DNA from 3 places in the Desulfosporosinus sp. Sb-LF genome. Region 3 is predicted to be linked to each of the others. Evidence: riboswitches for the same ligand, from Rfam matches in the RefSeq annotation. Region 3 holds a riboswitch; each other region holds the start of a gene.
The links. Region 3 has a riboswitch for cobalamin ahead of E4K68_RS05055 (hypothetical protein). Riboswitches for the same ligand answer to the same signal wherever they lie in the genome.
Positions count from the first base shown of each region.

Region 1: linked by a shared signal. The riboswitch ahead of cobT (nicotinate-nucleotide--dimethylbenzimidazole phosphoribosyltransferase) and the one ahead of E4K68_RS05055 (hypothetical protein) in region 3 are both predicted to bind cobalamin.
Region 2: linked by a shared signal. The riboswitch ahead of E4K68_RS15315 (ABC transporter ATP-binding protein) and the one ahead of E4K68_RS05055 (hypothetical protein) in region 3 are both predicted to bind cobalamin.

Region 1 covers NZ_SPQR01000001.1:571,633-575,830, reverse strand. Annotated here, with positions in the region: gene E4K68_RS02810 (CoA-transferase) at 1-724, opposite strand, end outside; gene E4K68_RS02805 (CoA transferase) at 724-1,698, opposite strand; gene E4K68_RS02800 (hypothetical protein) at 1,720-1,929, opposite strand; cobalamin riboswitch at 2,144-2,319, shown strand; gene cobT (nicotinate-nucleotide--dimethylbenzimidazole phosphoribosyltransferase) at 2,429-3,508, shown strand; gene cobU (bifunctional adenosylcobinamide kinase/adenosylcobinamide-phosphate guanylyltransferase) at 3,564-4,157, shown strand; gene cobS (adenosylcobinamide-GDP ribazoletransferase) at 4,164-4,198, shown strand, end outside.
Region 2 covers NZ_SPQR01000010.1:35,200-39,397, reverse strand. Annotated here, with positions in the region: gene E4K68_RS15325 (hypothetical protein) at 1-195, opposite strand, end outside; gene E4K68_RS15320 (energy-coupling factor transporter transmembrane component T) at 230-967, opposite strand; gene E4K68_RS15315 (ABC transporter ATP-binding protein) at 948-2,486, opposite strand; cobalamin riboswitch at 2,557-2,730, opposite strand; gene E4K68_RS15310 (hypothetical protein) at 3,024-3,218, shown strand; gene E4K68_RS15305 (peptidoglycan recognition family protein) at 3,359-3,808, opposite strand; gene E4K68_RS15300 (DUF6143 family protein) at 3,965-4,198, opposite strand, start outside.
Region 3 covers NZ_SPQR01000003.1:68,854-73,051, forward strand. Annotated here, with positions in the region: gene E4K68_RS05045 (hydantoinase/oxoprolinase family protein) at 1-506, opposite strand, end outside; gene E4K68_RS05050 (UbiD family decarboxylase) at 663-2,036, opposite strand; gene E4K68_RS05055 (hypothetical protein) at 2,099-2,320, opposite strand; cobalamin riboswitch at 2,422-2,605, opposite strand; gene mch (methenyltetrahydromethanopterin cyclohydrolase) at 2,880-3,857, opposite strand; gene E4K68_RS05065 (hypothetical protein) at 3,890-4,177, opposite strand.

The DNA.
Region 1 (4,198 bases), on a different contig from region 3:
TCACCCTCGAAATATTCAAGTCAAACATGCAGTTTTCTCTGACCTGTTCAGGGGTAAAACCTGGATGAACCGTATCTAGATATATTATTCCATCGTCATCAAAATGATAGACACCCATATTGGATATAACAGCCCAGGGACCGCCCCGGAAAGCCTTGCCGTAAACCTCTTTTTTATGGACGAATTCGCCACCCGGCCACTTAGGGATTCTCCATCCCGGTGAAGTGATGTAGCTACAGCGTTCTACAAAACGTCGTTTCTCCTGAATCATAATAAAGACAGTTCTTTTAGCGAGAGCATTAATGTCGGCGTTTCCACCACTACCCGTTAGACGCTTGCCGACTGGGGAGTAGCCCCCCATGGCGGTGGTATTGACACTGCCATACTGATCGATTTCTGCACCACCTAAGAAAGCCATATCCACATTTCCTCTTTGCAGTTGTCCAAAAACGTCGTATAAACCAGAAGCAATCGAAGCCTGATAGATACAGCGAGCATCCCCCACGGAGGTGGGCAGAGAAATGGGCCTTCCATCCACACTGCCGGCCTCATAAATACATACTGCGTTAGGCGCAGTGGTTTTCTGAGCCAACATGATAGCCAACATGGGCAATCCGGTTCCTGCAAAAACAACCTCCCCGTCTGTTACCTCTCTTGCTGCGGATACGGCCAGAAGGTCGATTGGTTTGAATTCGCCAACTTTTGCAAAATCATTACTAGCCATTATCTCGACCCCCTTTTCACTTTGGTGGAATAGCCTAGCGCAGCGCTGGCCCTCAAAGTTTCTAGGCGGCTGACGCCCAGCTTGTTAAGATATTCCTCATGATCAGCAACTCCAAAGATCCATTCTTTAGCCCATTCATCAAAGCCTTCCTGGGTACGCGTCTTAGTGAAGAAATTATTGATGAAAGCCCCATCTGTTTCATAAGCGCCAAAACATCCCGTGGGATGGGCTCCCCAAGGTAATTCCACAATATAGTCAACCAAGTGAGGCGGAATAAGATTCCTTTCCGGCTCACGACGGATGAACTCTTCCGGTACGATCTGCTCAGTAATGACGATTAACTTGTCGGCTGATTTCATCGCCTCCTCATCACTGAACTTTTGTCCCAATACCCGAACGGTTCCCTCTGAGCCCACCATATTAACGTGCGCAATGCACCAATTGGGCTGGGCAGCTGGAATTAGAGCCACTTCAGTCCCGGTAAAGTTCTCTTTGTATATTTCGTATTTTTTTGCTGGTATTTTGGGATTAGAGCCATCACGCAGACCAGCTTTACCCAGCATATCGTATTCCGGATTCAAAATATCGGACCCCAGCGCAGCATAAGTGGGCGTAAACGGTATCCCTTGAGAACCTGCCACCAAACGGCAAAGCATCTGCACATGGCTGTAATCTTCAATGATTAACTCGCCCGCTTCGACTTTGCGAGCCATATTTCCTGCGATCTTGCCAAATAATTCGTGACCATTCCAACACGACTCCCATATCTTTACACAACCGGCCCCGATCAACATATCACTGTGGGTCCCGCCGTTGACCTCCACTAAATGCAAGTTTTTCTTACCCTGTCGAATTAGTTCCATGATGGCTGCCATTGGACGACGCCAGATGGTAAATCCGCTAAATGTCAGCATGTCGCCATCGTTAATAAAGCTGATGGCCTCTGCTAAACTAACTTTTTGGGGTCTGCTCATGTATTTATACCTCCTTTTTTATTAGCTGGTTTTTAGCACTTTTTTGTTGGAGACATTTTCAATCGCTACCATCGAAAAATCTGTTCCTAAACTGATGGAGAAATACCCACATTCGTCAATTGAGTCCTTGTAAAGACGTGTCTGACCTTTGAATTTCTCACACCTCACGTTCTTCTCTTTTCTCTCTTGAAGGGAACATTCTCTCACTAAGATTCCTAATAATAACATCATACCTAGCCCTCATTAGGACGTCAAGACTTATTTTTATATTATTCAAATAAATATGAATATTTTATATTATTTGCCCAGTTTCTCATGTTTTAACTCCCCGACATCGTAGTGTTGAGTGCCCTTCATTTGCCTTCAGGCACCAAACAGAGTTAAAGCTCGTCAAATTATGAACAAGTACTTGAGATTAGAAAAAGGGTGTGTTATGCTTAAAAGAAAGAATATATACATTTTAGGTGCCCATTGGGAGAATAGGGAAGTTCGGTTTAAAACCGACGCGGACCCACCACTGTATTCGATGAGCTTCGTAAACCACTGGCGTTATGCTGGGAAGGTTACGGATTAAGCGATGATTCGTTAGCCAGGAGACCTGCCTAAGATGTTTACGTTTCCCACACCGTGGGGAGCGGCGGTGATGACGGTAAAGTCCCGACTACAAAGTTATTTGTGGTCAGGACTTTACTTTTTTTTACAAATAAAAATATTAAGGGGGAGAAAACCAATGGAAAAATTAACAGAATCCCAACTATTTTCTCAACTTGAAACTCTGATTGCGAGCATTTCAGACCTTGACGAGGAAGCTATGGCCCAAATCCAAGTTCGCTTAGATTCACTCACTAAACCTCAGGGAAGCCTGGGCCAATTAGAACATTTGGCCAAGCAACTCGGCGGCATCCAACGAACCTCCCGCCCTAAAATCCAAAAGAAAGCCGTCCTATTAATGGCAGGAGATCATGGAGTCGTCGAAGAAGGAGTAAGTGCCTTTCCTCAGGAAGTTACCCCTCAGATGGCGTATAATATCATGAACGGTGGGGCCGCCATCAATGTTCTATCTCGCCAAGCGAATGCCGAGGTATTTTTGACTGATGTCGGTATTGCCTTTCCATTAGAGGGAAATATTATTCATAAACGTGTCGCTGATGGGACTAAAAATATGGCCAAAGGCCCAGCCATGACACGGCAAGAAGCCTTACAAGCTCTACTAGTCGGAGCTGAGGTTGCCTCTGAAAAGATCGCTGAAGGATATAACCTTTTTGCCACAGGTGAACTCGGAATCGGTAATACTACCCCAAGTTCTGCCATCGTCGCCCTCTTGACGAATTCCTCCATTGAAGATGTGGTTGGGCGTGGAACCGGAATCGACGACGCCGGAGTCATTAGAAAACGTTGTGCCATTGAAAAAGCCATTGAAGTCAATCAACCTGATATAACGGACGCCCTCGATGTTCTAACCAAAGTAGGGGGCTTAGAAATTGCGGCGATTGCTGGTTCGATCCTTCAAGCTGCTGCTAGCCATGTTCCCATTGTGATCGACGGATTTATCTCGACTGCTGGCGCACTCATTGCTTCAAAACTGGCTCCTAAGAGCATCGCCTATATGATTCCCTCTCATGGGTCCGTCGAAATAGGTCACCGCAATGCATTATCCGGCCTAGGGCTTGATCCAATACTTAACCTGAATATGAGACTTGGTGAAGGAACAGGAGCCGCCATAACCTTTTACATTGTTGAATCCGCCCTTCATATCCTCGAGGAAATGGCGACCTTTGCTGATGCAGGAGTCAGTGAGCAATCAAGCTAACCCGAAGCAGCATGTCTCATCTCCATCCAATAAACTAGGGGAGTCGGTGAATGTTATGTCTCAATTTACACTCATCACAGGCGGTGCGAGGAGCGGTAAAAGCAGCTTTGCCGAACTCCTAGCTGCTTCAGCAAATTGTCCAGTCACATACATTGCGACCGCCCAGGTCTGGGACGAAGAAATGGCCCAGCGCGTTAAGAAACATCAGAAACAACGTCCGTCTACTTGGCAGCTCATCGAAGAACCCCTGAACATTCGTGATACCTTAATCCGACTAAAAGACGAGAACGGAGTTATTCTCCTCGATTGTGTCACTCTCTGGCTTACTAATCTTCTTTTAGCAGAACAAGCAGAATCATCAAACCAAGATGAGGCTAGTCCCACCATTGAGGGGCAAATCCTAGCTATGGTTCAGGAAGTCGCCCTGCTTGCCCAAGAGATAAAACCGCAAGTCCTCTTTGTCACCAACGAAGTGGGTCAAGGAATTGTTCCCGAAAACCCCTTGGCCCGAGCTTACCGCGATTTGTCCGGACGCAGCAATCAAATCCTGGCTCAGTGTGCAGATCAAGTGTATTTGGTCGTAGCTGGTTTTCCTATGGAGATTAAACACTCCGGTGAGAAACTGCTTGCTTCCCTACTCAAGGAGTGATTTAATTTGCGCGGGTTTGTCATTGCCCTAACCTTTTTGAC
Region 2 (4,198 bases), on a different contig from region 3:
ACCCGCTGGTTGTTTGTACATTAAGACAATAAGGCCTGTAAAGAATGCCCAGCATGTGCCATTAAGAAGTAAGAGGGTTGGGTCCAAAATAGCGTCAATACGTCCTGTTACCTGCTCCATAATTACAAATACGATCCCTATGATGACGGCGCCCACAAGTGCTTTTGTATCAGTTCTGAATAACTTTTCTTTCATTTTTTATCTCCTCCTAAATTTATAGTGATTATATTTATATTAATGGTAATATCCTGCTTGCAAGGCTGATGATTATTACCAATAACATGCTAGCGATTAACGCAATATCGTAATGCTTAATTGCCAAATTTGAGGAAAATGTTCTGGTTTTGCTTCGTCCATACCCTCTTAGCTCCATGGCTAAGGCCGTTTCTGTTGAGCGTCGGACGGCTCGATATAAAAAAGGCAGGAAGGTTGGAATGATACTTTTGAGATTGTCCCAGACGCTTTCGGTTTTAAGGCCCCGGGTACGCTGGCTATCGATTATGGATACATATTCTTCTTTCATCAGAGGGAGGAAGCGGACACTTAGTCCCACCAGCATTGCGAAGCGGTAGGGGATTTTGAATTTCATGAGCATTAAGGTAAATTCCAGGGGTGAGGCTGAGGTGAAAAATTGCATACTTGCGAAAAAAATAATGCTAGCCTTCAGTATGCCAGTGACCGCTAGTGGTAGGGCTTCACTGTAGATTTTAAGGATTCCCCATTGGTAGATTAGTACGCCTTCCCGGCAGAAGAGCAGCTGAACGATCAGTATCTGCAGTCCCAAAAGCAAGAGCATCATAATCATTACCTTATACTGCTTCAGTGAACCAGTTAAAATTAGAGAGGCCATAATGCTTACCAATAAAACGATACACAATTGTGCAGCGGTTCCACAACTCAGTGAAAAATAGATCATCAGAGCATACCAGGCAAGCTTTGTCCGGGGATCAAGCATAGAAAGTCCCATTTTCAACCTCCCTGAATGAAATATTATTATGGGAATTCAAGCCAATAGCTGTAAGCGTATCGAAATATTGATTGAGATCTTTCGTCGAAATATCAAGTTGAATGCGATGGTTATGCAGGGCAACTAACCGGTTTGAATAGATTTTAGCCATGGTCAGATCGTGGGTGATAAGCAGAATTGTTTTGCCATTTTTCGATAAATCGAAGAGTTTATCCATGATCATATACCCTTGATTTTCGTCAAGGCCCGAGGTCGGTTCATCGGCGATGATGAAATCCGGATCACTGACGAGAATGGAGGCTAGTGCCAAAAGCTGGCGCTGGCCGCGGCTTAAGCGATGAGGGTGCATTTTCTTGTAATCCAGCAGTCCCACAAAGTTTAGGCACTCATCAATTTTTTGATTGATTACTTCATTTTGTTCACCTCTTAGCTTCAGTGAAAATCCAACCTCTTCTTCCAAGGTGCTTGCAAAGATCTGATAGTCGGGGTTTTGAAATAGAAAGCCCACATGTGTACGGATCTCTGTCAGGTTTTCTTTATTCAGAGGCCGGTTAAACACTTTAATCTCACCCTTAGAAGGCTTTAACAGACCGATAAGTAGTTTAGCCAACGTTGATTTTCCAGAGCCATTTAAACCAATAATCGATAAAAAGTCACTCTTGAAGATTTCTAAACGAATGTCTTCACAACCTAGTAAATTGTTTTTGTACTGGTAGGAGACATTGGTCATTTCTGCAATAATTTCATTGGACTTACGGTGATCGGTATTGAAGGAAGTGTTATAGTTTAACCTTCCTTTTCGATGCTCGATTTGGTCCTTGTAATATTCCTCAGGCGAATACTGTTTGACAATTTCACCGTCCCTAATATAGAAGACTCTGTTGGCATAGTTAAGGACTTCTTCAATTCGGTCCATGACCAAAACAATGGTTAGATTCTGAGCTTTATTCAACTGACCCAGCCGATGATAAAGCTCATAGCGGCCCTTCGGATCCAGTTCAGCGGTCGGCTGATCAAGAATCAAGATAGGGGCATTGAGGGCTAAAACACCCGCCAAAACAACACGTTGGGCCTGCCCGCCTGAAAGAGAAGCGGTTCGTCTGTTTTCATAGCCCGTTAGACCCACAAATTCCAAAGTATCTTTAACCATCTGATCAATTTGGTTAAAGGGAATTTCCAGATTGCCAAGACCGAAAGCAACGTCTTCGTAGACATCCAAACTAATAATTTGATTATGGGGTTCCTGCATCATGTATCCCACATAATCGGACATTCTGTTGAGGCGCATGTCCTTAATATCTTGCCCCATGATTGTGACGTTTCCTGTTAATTCAGCGTTATGGTAGTGTGGGATAGCGCCCGTGATGGCATGCAGTAAAATCGATTTTCCAGAAGCTACACCCCCGGTAATGACGATGAAATCTCCCTGATTTATCTCGAAATCAATGTTTTTGAGCGCAGGTTTTTCTTCGTGTGGAAATACGAGTTTTTCAATTTTAATTTTTGCAATCGTTTCCATAGCCACTCCTAAAGTATTAAAAAATAAAAAAGTTCTAGCTTAATAAAAAGCTAGAACTTTACCATTGTCCTCTTGCGATTATTCAATAGGCAGGTCTCCTGACTTATAGACTAAATGTACGCCTTCCCAGTTATCCCAGTGGCATATGTACATTTTTAACGCCTAATTACAGTGGTGGGTCCGTCCAGGATTAATACCTGGTTCCCTATTATCCCTTACGGGCACCTATAAATAATATATATTCGATTGACCTAATAATAGAATAATTCATGTATTTTGTCAACAAGAGTTTATGCAACCTGTTGTTACTCCAGGCGGCTACCCTACCCCCTAATGTATTGAAAAAGAAGGCTAAGTGGCCTGCAAAGAAAATTGCTGCTAACGTATCGCGGGCTTTTTTATAAAGAAGATTATGTACTTCCAACGAACCAATCGAACACTTCCATAATTTCAATCCCAAATATCTATCCCCCAAAATGGAAATAATGCATATAACAATCGGTCTCCCCGAAGAAGAGGAAAGAAGGCGATAAGTCAATGATCCATGACGAGAATGGAATGCTAAGATTCAAGAAAGCGGAAAAAATAGAAGCCTATAAATGTGCAAGATGCGATACAACGATGCTAGCAACGCACTCCAATGACTGGCTAGATCTAAATCATCCCGATGGAGAAAAGATTAAGATGTGCAACAGTTGCTATGGTTTAATAGCGGTAATAGAGAAAAAGTAGTCAAAGCCGCAATGATGAAGGAGTCCACCCTATCTGTAGATTCTATTGGAGTGAATGACCTATATTAACGACAAAGAGAGTCCTTCATTCGGCGTGTACCGACTAGGACTCTCTAGATAATCTAATTCAGCCTGTAGCTTTCAACTAAGGCTTTCTTTCAATTTCTTCATGAAAACATCCCCTGGAAAATACCGTCCTGGACATTCTGTAGCTGCTCCAGGCACGCCTCGGTGCAGTTCAACGTCTCCGAGTCCAAGCTTAAACGTTTCTAGAAGCTGAACGACTTTGGTCACTAAGCCGGCAAATTGGGTGTCCGGAACTTCAGTCTCGCTAAAATTCCCCACTAGACAGACTCCTATTCCAATAGAATTACGATGAGCTACATTGCAATGTGCTCCTTGCTTGGATAGGGGTCTTCCTTCTTCACAGCGACCATCCGGCATAATCACAAAGTGATAGCCGATATCGCTCCACCCCTTGGTTTTATGCCACTCCCGAATCATGGCAGCGTCGACTGGGACGGTTCTTCCTGAACGACGCACTTCCCTAGGACTTGCCGTGTGGTGGATTACGATCTTTTGCCAATCCAACTATACTCCCCCTCTTCTTTAGGCTCTCAGGACGGCAACGGCCTTGGCAAGTTCCGTAATGCTCGAAGAAAGTTCATTGAGTTTTCCTCCCTGCCTTCCCTCTCTTTCCTTTCCTTGGAAGAGAGGGAGGAATTTCCTTTACCTTATACCAAAAAATCACTTGAAACGCTTAGTTTTTTCTTCATACCAACCAAATGCAACTATCGCAGAAAGTGAAACTGCTACCGGCCCAGGAGAGGTCAAAAAGAGGCTCCAGTTACCTCCTTGAGGAAAGATAAACTTTCCATCCTCTTCACTGACAAGGGTTGCGCCTGAAGGAACTATCCGGTCAAAGACATTAACACCGCCAACCGGAATTCCATTAACATTTTGGTTAAATTGTATCTGCAC
Region 3 (4,198 bases):
CGACAGGCAAAGAGCAAACATACCGCAACGGATTCTACCTCTTGTTGCCGCAAGAAATCGGCAATCTCCTTTATTTGGGCGTGATCCACGGATTTGATAGACATACCCTTATAATCCATACGTTCCCGAAGCCCTATGCGCAAATACCGCGGTACTAAAACGGGGGGTAAAGCAACACGAAAATCCCATTGTTCAGCCAAACGTGAACGTCTTAATTCCAATGAATCGCGAAAGCCCTCGGTCGTGATCAAAGCTGTTTTTGCACCTTGACCCTGCAGCAAGGCATTGATACCTACAGTCGTCCCATGAATAAACTTGTCGGTTTGCCCAAGGAATTCTGAGAGTGATAAGCCGAAACCCTGCGCCAAATCAGTTAGGCCTCGCAAAATCGATTCCAGAGGGTTTTCTAGGCCAGAAGGAACCTTGGTGGTAAAGGAACATCCATGCTGATCCCGAACCACAAAGTCCGCGAACGTACCCCCTACATCAACTGCAATTTTGTACATTTCTTCCATCTCCCTGTTAGCTAAAAATAAGTAAAATAAGCTTTAAAACCACCTTGATTCTTTTAGACCCTTCTCTCTAGTCATAATGAAGAAGTCCCCATTGTGGGGACTAAAGCTAATAAAAAATAAGCATTCAACAATCCATTCGAACCCCAGTTATAGGCCGAAGGACTCCATAAAACGCTGTACCTTATGCTGAACCTCAGATGACATCTCCACTGTGGGCGCAAAACCTGAAAGGGGTTTCGTCGCATCAATACCCATTTTGGCAGTTCGACTTAATTCATCACTCGAAGGATCTAAAGTACAGCCCATACCCATATGCTGCGGTATGATCGTCACTCCTCTATCCGCTTGAAGTCTAGTGGCCATGGCCCAAAGCACCTGGCGTTCATCGAAAACGTCCACATCTTCATCGACTACAACGACCATCTTCAGATTATGATCCACCGAGAAGGCCGTAAAGATGGCTTGCTGGGCCTGTCCCTCAGCAATCTTCTTCATGGAAATGTAACAGTGGAACAATCCACAAGCCGAAATGGGAGCATGAACACTTTTAATATTAGGCAGAGTCCTTTTCAGCGCATTCAGGACATCCCCTTCTCGCTGTACAGCGACAATCGTAATATGCTCTGAACTCATGGCTGGTGTAATATCCTGAAAGAGCGGTTTCGTGCGGTACTGAATTGCCTTAACCTTGAACAAATTTTCCGTGCTGCGATAACAGGCATAATTTGTGAATTCTGCAAAAGGGCCTTCAGCTTCTCGTTCTCCTGCGACGATTTCCCCCTCGATGATAACCTCAGCATAAGCAGGAACCGTCAGATCGACCATCTTGCAGCGAGCGACCTTCAGCGGAGACCCAAATAATCCCCCCATCGCTGCAAATTTACCTTGATCATAAGGGATCAAGGCCATTGACCCCATCGAAATATTAGGGTGGATACCGAGTACAATCGTCGCTTCGAGCGATTTACCCATTTCTTCCGAGCGGCGGAAGTACTCCCATAAACGTTGCCTAGAATGGAGGCTAATCCCTAATTTGTCCCTACCCTTTAACTGCATCCGGTGATAACCTGCTGTATCAGCACCCGTCACTGGATCTTTAGCAATGACCAAGCCTGCTGTAATGTAGGGTCCAGCATCAATTGGGAAGTGAGTCAAAATTGGCAATTTATACAAATCAACCTCTGGGCCTATAACAACATTCTCCCGAAACGGAGCATCAGCTATCTCGACAGGCTCGATCCGCTGATTGATTCGCTTGGAAAACTCAGCGGCAAGATCGTTGGGATGAACACCCATAGCCAATGCCAAACGCTCGCGAGGAGCCAAAACATTAGTGACAACGGAGATATCATGCCCTTTAACGTTATCAAAAATCGTCAGCGGATAGCGCCGCACTTTCTCTAATTCCATAATCAAGGTACTAATTTCATACTTTGGGTCAATCTCCTCATGAATATGGACAACCTCTAAGGGGTTTTGCTGCTTAACTCGTTCGATAAATGATCTCAGATCCTGCTCCAACTTCTACGCCTCCTCAAATAATCATGTTAATATTTAATAAGCCTCAATGAAAGTGGAGCGACCTATTGAGCTGATCCACTTTTATGTAAGGCATCAACAACAAACTTAGTCAAGATAGTACCTCCAATGATACTTACATCCGCCGTCATACACGACGAAATCAAAACGACTTTAAGCGGTAACTTCAAAACTATAAAGAGACCTGCCCCAACGCAGAAGTTCCCGACAAGTTTGTATCGACCTGTGCCAATAGTAGTGACTCCACTTAATGTATCGCTAATCACCTCTCATTCTCACCCACAATGCAAAAAGACAATAGAAAAAGCCCACAGTCCTATATGACTGTAGACTTTACCATCGCCCATTATTAGCCTTATCAAAAAAGGCTAAGTTCAATATTACAGGCAGGTCTTCTGGCTCAAAGTTCATCATCGCCGTACGCCTTCCCAGCAAATGCCAGTGGCCAGTGTACAGGACTCCCTCTTCACAGTGGTGGGTCCGCTCAGGATTAATATACTACCTGATTCCCTATTCTCCCCAATTGGGGCACCTGTAATAATTCCTTATTACCAATCCACCATGAATTAAGAGTGGATTATGTGTTTTTTATATGTTTCGACGCCATTATTAAATTCCCTGCTTCTAATCATGAACTAGGGTAAATTCTTTTTCGATGAGTTTCGTTGATAGACAGATCAAAACGGTAAAACCCACGTCTGAGCCTTACCGCTTTGATACTTATCAATTTTATTGTTTTCCAGAAGCATTTACCTATATTCTAAACCATTGATCTTAATTATTTCTAAACAGTTTATAAACAATCTATAAACGAATGCTCTACCCTCAGTTTATTCCTAGCCCAAATGAATTACGCAAAATATCAGGACGCAAGGATCCGGCATGAAACGAGTTACCACTCTTTAAATTACATAACCACACTTCCGCAGGGCTAAACAGACGTGGGTCGATATCGTAAAAATCCCCACATTCCTTATACACCTCCGCAAAAGGTCGACCATATTCCCGAGAAGACGATGACGGAACCAGCTTCACCAGAGAATCGAGAGCTTTATCATCATCATGAAGGTAATAAAGTACTGTCGAACCATAAAGAAGCGCATCGTTTGTCCGCCCAAGGGCACTTAGATTATCACCCGCTACTGGTGATAACGGACAAATACCCGAACCGGATACTATGTTCTCTATATTATAGCCCAGTTCCATGAGTTTAGATAAGCCAGTTTCCAAGGCTCGTGCCGCTATCTGAACTGAACCCACCTGTGACGCAGTAGGGGCTACCATGATATAGAGATTTGTGGGATCGCATTGACACTCCTCTAAAATATACCGAACCACCTCTTCTGAAGGAAGTTCCTCACTTTCCAAACAAATGATCGCTGTCTCCGAATAATCCTCATAGCCTGAAACTTCAAATACTTCACCCTCATGAACAATAGCACGTCCCGGACCAGAACCCATTGCTAATAACTTGCCATTTTTAATAGGCCATCCGGCATATTGGGACGCCAGACAAGCTCGGATCGGATGATCAGAGACTACTTCAACTGCGGGCCAGTGCAACCCATTAAAGTCTGACCAATGTTGTTGAACCTGGGCTAGCCCTCCGAGGCAAACAGACGCGAACAAGGTCCCTGCTTCCCAGCCACCCTGAACATGAACACCGCAATCGATCACTGTTACCCCATTTTGTTTGTGAACCTTGACCCGAAGCAGTTCGCTCCGGGAGAGGAATTTCTGAACCAACGGGAAAGCCTGACGGTTAGGACTTAATTCATGGGTTTGGCTAAGCGGCAAAAGCATAGTGTTTCCCTTCTCCAAGTGAAATTATTGTTCTACAATCTCTCGTACTCACCCTTAGCATTAAGATATTGAATATCCCTGCAACCATAATATTCTCCATACATATCTAACGGATCAAAGCCCCTTGGTCTAGTACAGTCATCCGAGTAGCCGATATAGTAGACTTCCAGGTCCTGGTCTCTCATACGGAATATATACTGTGGTTCAGCTTCAAACTTTTTGATTAGTTGTTCAAATTCCTCAGTACCTTTTTTAGCGTCCGAAGAGAAATACTCGATCATGGATTTTTTTTCGATGCAATCCTCAGTAATCTTAAACATACTCAAACCGCCTTCACTCTA